Regions from separate parts of the Agrobacterium sp. K11 genome, predicted to be linked through region 3. Evidence: predicted binding sites of a transcription regulator. Region 3 holds the regulator's gene; each other region holds the start of a gene.

Region 1 (3,277 bases), on a different contig from region 3:
CGTATCGGCGAGATCAAAGAGGGCAGGAGAATCGGGTGTGGTGCGGCGTTTCATGCGGCAGAAACTTGCACACACACCCGATCTCCTGCAAGCCCCCGGAAGCGGGCGATGACGGGCGCGGCCAGCCGGGTCAAGGGGCGTGGCCAACCGTGCCCCTTAGGTCGTCATGACCTTTGATCCTCCAACGGGGCGGCGGAGGAAAAACGATCGCACGCGAGGCGGCGGGTTCCGGGGGTGATGTCCGACGGGCCAGGGAAAACCCGCCGGGCATTTCGTCAAGAGCATGGCCCCGTCAACAGGAAAGGGCTGCCACTCTTTATGGGTCTGCACCGCTGGGTATCGTTGCGCGCATCGTAATGCGCCTTTGATCGGCCAAGCGGGCCTCATATTTTCAAAGCAGCGACAATTGCACGCCGGCACCTCCCGGCGGCACGAAGATGTCGTCGCGCAGGTGAATGCCACGGCGGATGAGGCCAAGCCGTTTCGTCGCCATTTCGAAACGCCTGCCGATCTGCCATGCATAGGGACCAGCACCCTTCATGCGTTTTCCGAATTCCGCATCGTAATCCTTGCCGTCGCGCATGGAGCGCACCAGCGACATGACATGCCGGTAGCGGTCCGGATAGTTGCGCAGCAGCCAGTCGCGGAAGAGCGGGCTGACCTCCAGCGGCAGGCGCAGCAGCACGTAGGAGGCCTCCGTTGCGCCAGCGGCCTTGCCGGCTTCGAGAATTCGTTCGATCTCATGATCGTTGAGTGCGGGAATGACAGGTGCCATCATAACCGCCACGGGAATGCCGGCATCCGTCAGCGCCTTGACCGCTTCCAGCCGCTTTTCGGGCGTGGCGGCGCGCGGTTCCATGCTGCGTGCCAGCTTGCGGTCCAGCGTCGTCACGGAAATACCAACCTTGACTAGACCCTTCTTGGCCATGGGCGCGAGAATATCGATATCCCGCTTGATCAGGGCCGATTTGGTGACGATGGCGACGGGATGGTCGGCCTTTGCCAGCACTTCCAGTATCTGCCGCATGATCCGCCATTCGCGCTCGATCGGCTGATAGGGGTCGGTATTGGTGCCGATGGCAATGACGCGCGGCTTGTAGCCGGGCTTCGCCAGCTCCCTTTCGAGCAGTTTTGCCGCATCCGGCTTGGCGAAAAGCTTCGCCTCGAAATCCAGCCCCGCAGAAAGCCCCATATAGCTGTGCGTCGGACGGGCGAAACAGTAGATGCAGCCATGTTCGCAGCCGCGATAGGGATTGATGGAACGGTCGAAAGGGATGTCAGGCGATTCGTTGCGGCTGATGATGCTGCGCGGCTTTTCCACCTGCACTTCGGTGCGGAACTCCGGCAGCTCCTCGAGGGTCTGCCAGCCATCGTCGAAAACCTCCCGCTGCAGGGCCTCAAAGCGCCCGCCCGGGTTAAGTCCGGCACCACGCCCGCGACGACGGTCGATCTCGATGCGCAGGCCCGACGCATCGGCCAACGCATTGGCAATGTCAGGCGTATGGCTCGGCTGGAAAGCAGCCTGCTCCGAAAGCGTATGGTCTCTCATCTGGATGCTCCCAGGGTGCCGCACGCCTCTCAAGGCAAGCCAACGCCCTAAACCGTTTCCACTCGAACCGGCGTTTCATTGCCTCTTCGAATGATTAAATTCCTACCGCAGAAAGGAGAACATTACAAGAACAAAAAATGCAAAATCGATAGCTGGCCGACCCGCCACCGGGGTCCTGTTTCTATCAATCCCACCTGAAGGTGGGCTGGAGTTAAGCCTGAACGGTCGCGGATTTTCTGACATCCAGTGCAGTGGCAATTTATTGTGCGATGCGTTAGAGCTATGCATATGTTGACAGTCATAATGGAATGCCGGGATCAGGAACCGGAACTGGCGCATACGCTGTCTGCGCTTGTAACCGGGGCCGTGGAAGGGCTGGTAAGCGACGTTGTGATCCTCGATCACGGTTCGCGCGATGGATCGTCGCGCGTCGCCGATGCCGCTGGCTGCCGTTTTTATGCGCAGTGGGATATTGAGGATGTCATGCGCTCGGCGCGCGGGCATTGGATCCTGCTGGTCGAACCGGGTGCGCGTCCGCAGAGCGGCTGGATCGAAGAGATTCTCGAATATGTGGCTGTCTGTGCCGAGCCCGCGCGTTTCTCGCCGTCCCGGTATCACAAGCGGCCCTTTTTCAGCCGGATAGTGCGCCGCCGTCCTCCCCTGGAATGCGGCTACCTGATGCCGAAGAAACATGCGGTGGCGATCGCAAAATCCGGCATGGGCCTGACACAGCTCGTGCACGCGCAAAAGCCGCGCCGCCTGAATGCGGAACTGGTTCCCGCCTGGACGGCGAGAACTTCCAACTAATCTGCAACGATGATGAAGCTGCTATCCCTAGCGGGCGGTGATCACCTTGCCGGGGTTCATGATGTCCGCGGGGTCAAAGGCGTGTTTGATGCGTCGCATCAGGTCCATTTCAATGCCAGGCCTGATCGCGGCCAGCTCGTCGCGCTTCAACTGGCCGATGCCATGTTCGGCCGAAATCGAGCCGCCGAGCGACAGCACGATGCCGTGCACGATCTCGTTCATATCCCGCCAGCGACCGATGAATTCAGCTTTGTCCGCACCAACCGGCTGGGAAATATTGTAGTGGATGTTGCCATCGCCCAGATGGCCGAAGGCGCAGACGCGGGCGCCGGGAATGGCGGCAAGAACGGCCTTTTCCGCCGTTGCCATGAATTCCGGTATCTTCGACACCGGAACGGAAACGTCGTGTTTGATAGAGCCGCCTTCCGGCTTTTGCGCATCCGACATGCTTTCGCGCATATGCCAGAGCGCCTGACGCTGCGCTTCCGATGAAGCGATCACCGCATCCTCGACCAGCCCGGCCGAAAAACCGCGCTCCAGCAGCGATTGCATCATTGTTTCAGCCGTCTCAGCCGAATCGGAGGTGGAGATATCGATGAGCGCGTACCAGTCATGCGGCGTTTGTAGCGGATCGCGCACGCCGGGAATATGTTTGGCGGTGAATTCCACGCCGATGCGCGGCATCAGCTCAAAACCGGTCAGCGCTGTGCCGCAGAGGTTCGAGGCCATTTCGAACAGCTTCAACGCGTCCTCAGTGGATCGAAGACCGGCAAAACCCACCTGATGGCCGAGCGGCACGGGGAAAAGCTTCAGCACCGCACCGGTGATAACGCCGAGCGTGCCTTCCGAACCGATGAAGAGATCGCGCAGATCGTAACCCGTATTGTCCTTTTTCAGCCGGCGAAGCCCGTCCCAGATTTC
Region 2 (3,277 bases), on a different contig from region 3:
TACCCGCGCCGCAACGCGTCGTAGATATTGCCGAGGCTTGTCGCCTCTTTTTCCAGCGGAAATGCAGTGCGCACATGCGAAAGTCCGGCACGGGCATGGTCCCTGGCGAGAGCAGGATCGGCAAGATAGGTTTTAATGGCATCCCGCAGGGACGCGTAGTCGCCGGCCTCAACGACCATGCCGGTCTCGCCCTTGACGATCATTTCCTCATAGGCGCCGGCATTGCTGGCAACGACAGCCGTCTCGGACGCCATGGCTTCCAGTGGTGTCAGGCCAAAGCCCTCGTTGCGTGACGGTGCGACATAGAGGGTTAGCCGCCGATACCAGGGCTTGATGTCGTCCACCTCGCCCTGAAACGCGATGCGGTCCGCAAGGCCGGCTGCTGCGACATCGGCCACGAGCTTGTCGGCGAAGGCCTTGTGCTCTGCGGTCACGCGGCCGGAGATGACGGCTGTCCATTCGGGATAGTCGGGCAGAAGTTCGATCATGGCGCGCACGAAAAGGTCTGTTCCCTTCTGGTGGCGCACCCGTCCGAAACATCCGATGAGAAATTGCCCAGGCAGGCCGGTCGAAGCGATCGTATCCTCCGGGCCGGTTGCGGGATGAAACAGCTCGGTATCGACGCCATGCATGACGACGCCGTGTGGTACTTCCAGAAACGAGCCTGAGCGGCCGCTTGTCGCGACGACCGCATCCATTTTTGAAATCAGAAAGCGGGTATAGGCGGAATGTCGCCTTTGCGCCGCCGAGGTGAACATCAGCTTCACCTTCATGCGCAGCACGTCACGCATGAGAATGCCCGGCAACATTTCGAGATTGCGGCGGGCGTGCCAGATGCGCGGACCGCTGAGCGTGCCGTTTTGCCAGAGCCGCCACAGATCACGGAAGCGCACATGTGGCAGATGCTGCGGCAGGCCCGGGCCGATGACGGCCACTTTCTGACCCAGCCGGTTTTGTACCGGAATAAGCTGCACGATGGTGGAGGTAACGCCGGAGAGCCTGCGCTTGAAGTTCGGCGCAAGCACCTGCACATCTTTCAGACTGGCGTGGGACAAGATGGGCTTCCGTCTTTGCGGCTAAGGCAGGATGTTCAGTTCAGGATATCAATGCAATGCGCCCGATGGGCGCATTGCATGAAAGGGCAGATCAGCCCCACTGTACGGCGAGAATCTCGTAACCCTTGGCGCCGCCCGGTGCATTGACTTCGATGCTGTCACCGACTTCCTTGCCGATGAGGGCGCGGGCGATGGGCGAGGAAATGGAAATGCGTCCAGCCTTCACATCGGCTTCCTGGTCGCCAACGATCTGATAGATTCTTTCCTCGTCGCTATCCTCGTCGATCAGCTTGACGGTGGCGCCAAACTTGATCTTGGAACCGGACATCTTGGAAAGGTCGATGACTTCCGCGCGTGCGGTCAAGTCTTCGAGTTCAGTGATGCGGCCTTCGTTATGGCTCTGGGCTTCCTTGGCAGCGTGGTATTCGGCATTTTCCGAAAGGTCGCCATGGGCGCGCGCCTCCGCAATTGCCTCGATGATACGGGGACGCTCCTCCTGCTGGCGAAAGCGCAGCTCCTCCTGCAGCTTGATGAATCCACCGTGCGTCATCGGTACTTTTTCTACCATTTTTTTATCCTTCGCAGTCCTGTCGCTTTACTTGCAGACACAAAAAGAAACAGGTTCCGGAGGGGAACTCCGGAACCATGCCAAAATCATAACTAAGCCGACTATATCAGAAGACGACAACGAAATGCCAGCAAATTTGAGACGGGCATTTTCTTGCATTCGTTCAGGGCTTTAACAGATGAGATTGACATTTTTCAATAGAACATATAGTGAACATAACCATGAAGAAGTCAATCAGGCAACGGCTGGCCATTCTTTCCGATGCGGCCAAATACGATGCGTCCTGTGCCTCCAGCGGCACGACGAAACGCAGCTCTGCTGCATCCGGCGGACTTGGCTCCACAGAGGGGTCAGGCATATGCCATGCCTATGCACCGGACGGGCGTTGCATTTCGCTCCTGAAGATACTGCTCACCAATTTCTGTATCTATGATTGCGCCTATTGCATCAATCGTTCTTCGAGCAATGTCGAGCGGGCGCGGTTTACTGCCGAGGAGGTGGTGTGGCTGACGCTGGAGTTCTATCGGCGCAACTATATCGAGGGGCTGTTTCTCTCTTCCGGTATTATCCGCTCTTCCGATCACACGATGGAAGAGATGGTGCGGGTGGCGCGGGAACTGCGCGTCACGCATGGCTTTCGCGGCTACATCCATCTGAAATCCATTCCCGAAGCATCGCCAAAGCTTATTGAGGAAGCGGGGCTTTACGCCGACCGGCTGTCGATCAACATCGAATTGCCGACTGATAGCGGCGTCAGCCGTTTTGCGCCGGAAAAGCAGCCCGCCAATATTCGCCGCTCGATGGCTGATATCCGCCTGAAGATTGAGGAGGCGGGGGAGCCGACTGTCAGGACGCGAAAGACCAAACGTTTTGCGCCTGCCGGACAGAGCACGCAGATGATCGTTGGGGCGGATGGGGCTGATGACAGCACCATTCTGTCCACCAGCGCCCGGCTTTATGGCAGCTATGGTTTGCGGCGCGTCTATTATTCGGCTTTCAGCCCCATTCCGGATTCGTCGAAGAACCTGCCGCTCATCAAGCCGCCTTTGATGCGGGAACACAGGCTTTATCAGGCCGACTGGCTTTATCGTTTTTATGGGTTCGACATTGGTGAAATAACCGCGATCGGCGGTAACGGAATGCTCGATCTCGATATAGATCCGAAGCTTGCCTGGGCGCTGAAAAATCGCGACCGTTTTCCAGTGGACGTGAACGTGGCGGATCGCGAAATATTGCTGCGCGTGCCCGGCTTCGGTACCAAGACGGTCGCCTCGATCCTGTCTTCACGCCGGTTTCGCCGATTGCGGCTGGAGGATATCGCCCGCTTCGGCGTTTCCCTGAAAAAGGTGAAGGCCTTCATCGTTGCCGAGGGCTGGACGCCGGGCAAGCTGACTGAACGGCCGGATTTGCGAGCGATGTTTGCTCCGCAGCCCGAACAATTATCGCTGCTGTGATGTACGGCCCGGTTCTGGAAGGGCGGGGCGATTTCGGCGAGTGGCGTGATGCGGCGCGCGCGGCTCTCGCCGCCAATGTGCCGCCGGAGGCGATTGACTGGCGGTTGCGGGATGAGAAAGCCGGGCTTCTCGATTTTGCCGGAGAGCCTTTGCCGGCGGCCCGTGCGGATGACGTGCAGGTGTCCGTTCCAGCCTCCTTC
Region 3 (3,277 bases):
CTTCAGGACGCCAGCGATCATGAAGGCATGTTCGCGGCTTTCCATCTGGCAGGGGCCGGCAATCAGCGAAAACCGCTCGGTATTCGAGAAGGAAACCTTGCTGGCGCCGTCGCCGGCGGTGACTTTAAGATTGTTCGTAACGCTCATCATTTTTCCTCGAAGGCGAAGGCAACACCCTGACCGGGTGCTGCGGGCACCACCAGACGGCCGTCCGCTTTTGCGCAGGACACGCCATTAGCAGCAAGCACCGCCTCTGTCACGGCAAGATCGTGTGACGAAAAGACGATGCCCGCGCCGCGCAATCCGCCTTCGTTGCCATCCTGAGCATTCAGGGCCTGCCCGCTGAAAGCCGGTTTTCCGGTCAATCTGATGCTGGCATTGCCGGTCGCGAAAACCATATCACCGCCCGGAGACCATTTGCCTTCACAGCCAAACACCGTCTCGATCAGGCCCGCCACCTTCATATCGCCGCCGGTAAACAGGACGATTTCACTGAGGCCGGTGACACCATTGGCGTGGCGCTCCAGCATGGTGCGATCGCCCGGAAGGGCTTGAACCCGTTGACAACTGAACAAAAAGAAATCCGCGGCCGCCCCGCTTGCAGCAAAAGCAAGCCGGAACGCCGCCTCGCCTTGCGAGCCATCCGGCATCCGAACAGGCCGCGAAAACTCGAAAACATCGCCCGCCGAAAGGCCGGCTGCCCGAAACCGCTCATGGTCAACCAAGGCGTCTTCAGTCCTGGCGACAAGAGCCGAAAAACCCTCCTGCCCGTCCCGTTGCCGGAAGGCCACATCCCTGCCAGTGAAAACATCACCCCTCTCTATTGACGCATTATATTTAGCCGGATCAGTAATTGCGAGCGGCTCCAGATAGGTGCCATCGGCGAAAAATACGCAGGCATTTTGGGTGCCGAAAGGATGCAGAGCCTCCGGCGCAACCGTAAAGCCAAGACTGACGAGGCGCTTCACGGCGACGCCTATGACTTCCACGGGCAAAACGAGATGGTCAACGCTATAGGGTTTCGTCATGAAAATGTATCCTGCTGGCCTTCCGCCCGGAGCATGCCGGGACGGTTTCGACCGCACAAAAGCACAATTGCGTGCTATGAGGCAAATCATCACAGCAACAGATGGCACCTTCACGAAATTTTAGGGGATTGCAGAACACATATGGAACATATAGTGTTCGTTCTGTATTTGTTTCGCGACTTCCACTACGATTCTAAAGGGTGTTTTCCTCATGCTCACGCGCAAACAGCAGGAATTGCTTCTCTTCATTCATGAACGAATGAAAGAGTCCGGCGTGCCGCCCTCCTTCGATGAAATGAAGGACGCACTCGATCTTGCTTCGAAATCCGGCATCCACCGCCTGATAACCGCTCTCGAAGAGCGAGGATTCATTCGTCGGCTACCGAATAGAGCTCGGGCGCTGGAAGTCATCAAGCTGCCCGAGGCTTATACGCCGGGTGCAAGGCCGCAGCGCGGCTTTTCGCCGAGCGTTATCGAAGGCAGCCTTGGCAAGCCCAAGACGCCGGAACCGGCCCCTGCCCCCAAGACGCCGGCCAATGATCTGGGCGGGGCTGTCACCGTGCCGGTCATGGGCCGCATCGCTGCGGGCGTGCCGATTTCCGCCATCCAGAACAACACCCATGATGTGGCCGTGCCAGTAGACATGCTTGGCACGGGCGAACATTACGCTCTTGAGGTCAAGGGTGATTCGATGATCGAGGCCGGCATTTTCGACGGCGACACAGTCATCATCCGCAACGGCAACACCGCCAATCCCGGGGACATCGTTGTGGCTCTGGTGGATGACGAGGAAGCCACGCTGAAGCGCTTCCGCCGCAAGGGAGCCTCCATTGCGCTCGAGGCGGCAAACCCAGCCTATGAGACCCGTATCTTCGGGCCCGACCGGGTGAAAATTCAGGGCAAGCTGGTGGGGCTGATCCGCCGCTACCATTGATCTTATCGAACCGAACGTATTCACTTTACAATAGGCGTCATCGTGAAGATGGCGCCTATATTGGGTTTGGCTGTTTCCAAACGTGGCGTGCTTTTGCGGGTGCACGAGGATATGCGCCATTCAGCCTATGCGCGTTGCCCTTTCTAAACTGAGTTCCTACTCCATAAAGATGCTTCGGTTTCGCTACAGGCGTGGTGGCGAATGGGCTGTTCGCTATAATTGTCGAAGCGATCCCATCCGCTGTTTTTTAGCGACGTTGTTCTGTCGTGTTGCGCAGTCAGTTTTAGTGGTCACCAAAGGGTGACTTATCGCAAGTCGCGCTCTCAGCGACCCCACATCACCATTCATCAACGGCGTTTATGGGAGCCATGGATAATTTTCGATATTCCGTGAACGCTTGGCAGGTGTAGAAATACGCGTCATATCCGGGAGATACGCCATGTACGATCTTTATATAGCCAACAAGAACTATTCTTCATGGTCGCTGCGGCCGTGGGTATTGATGCGCACGCTCGGTATCGCCTTTGATGAAAAGCTCATTCCGTTCGGCGAAGGCGTCTCCTTCTCCTCCTTTTCGCCGACGGGCAAGGTGCCCTGCCTGGTCGACGAGGGTATGACGGTTTGGGAAACGCTTTCGATCGTCGAATATCTTGCCGAAAGACACCAGGGTGTCTGGGCAAGCGACAAGCATGCGAGGGCCTGGTCGCGTTCGGCCGCAAGTGAGATGCATGCCGGCTTTTCCTCGCTGCGCAATCTCTATCCCATGTCGGTGGGCATTCGGGTCAAACCCAGGGGCGGCGATGCCGGGCTTAAAGCCGATATAAAGCGGATCGATGCGTTGTGGAGCGAGGGTCTCACAAAATTCGGCGGGCCATATCTCGCCGGTCAAAAGTTCACGGCGGTCGATGCTTTCTTCTGCCCGGTTGCATTCCGTTTCCAGACCTATGGCAGCGCGGATCTTTCGCCAGCAGCGAAAGCCTATTGCGACCGGCTGCTCGCCCTGCCTGCCATGCAAGAATGGTACGAGGCCGGTTTGAAGGAGAGCTGGCGCGACGCTGGTCATGAAGAGGAAGTTGGCGAGATCGGCGAATTGACTGAAGATTTGCGCGCCAAGGCCCGATGATCCATGCTGGCGGCTGTCATTGCGACGCCGCCAGCAGCCGGATGATGGGCTGCGGCAGATCACGGTCGAAACGTCCGCTTTTCCAGTCGTAATAACGGTGCTGGCTCCAGGGCCTGTCCGTTCCGGCGATTGCGGCGCGCAGCCCGCTCGCCACACCCTCCTCCCTCTTGTTAGCAAAATCTATTTCCACAG

The links. The regulator LexA, encoded in region 3, represses DNA repair genes until DNA is damaged. The targets are predictions, from matches to a motif close to TGTTCNNNNTGTGTTCNG.
Region 1: AC5SEO_RS06655 (PA0069 family radical SAM protein) is a predicted target of LexA. The motif match lies at 1,665-1,682, and genes of this name have one in related genera.
Region 2: AC5SEO_RS10975 (putative DNA modification/repair radical SAM protein) is a predicted target of LexA. The motif match lies at 1,822-1,839, and genes of this name have one in related genera.

The regions. Positions count from the first base shown of each region.
Region 1 covers NZ_JCAHRB010000003.1:289,490-292,766, reverse strand. Annotated here, with positions in the region: gene rnhB (ribonuclease HII) at 1-54, opposite strand, end outside; gene AC5SEO_RS06655 (PA0069 family radical SAM protein) at 392-1,549, opposite strand; gene AC5SEO_RS06650 (hypothetical protein) at 1,838-2,356, shown strand; gene AC5SEO_RS06645 (FAD-binding oxidoreductase) at 2,384-3,277, opposite strand, start outside.
Region 2 covers NZ_JCAHRB010000004.1:271,503-274,779, reverse strand. Annotated here, with positions in the region: gene AC5SEO_RS10985 (glycosyltransferase family 4 protein) at 1-1,055, opposite strand, end outside; gene greA (transcription elongation factor GreA) at 1,147-1,623, opposite strand; gene AC5SEO_RS10975 (putative DNA modification/repair radical SAM protein) at 1,845-3,077, shown strand; gene AC5SEO_RS10970 (UdgX family uracil-DNA binding protein) at 3,077-3,277, shown strand, end outside.
Region 3 covers NZ_JCAHRB010000005.1:58,343-61,619, forward strand. Annotated here, with positions in the region: gene kdsA (3-deoxy-8-phosphooctulonate synthase) at 1-147, opposite strand, end outside; gene AC5SEO_RS13150 (VOC family protein) at 147-1,028, opposite strand; gene lexA (transcriptional repressor LexA) at 1,240-1,962, shown strand; gene AC5SEO_RS13160 (glutathione S-transferase family protein) at 2,402-3,085, shown strand; gene AC5SEO_RS13165 (ComEC/Rec2 family competence protein) at 3,102-3,277, opposite strand, start outside.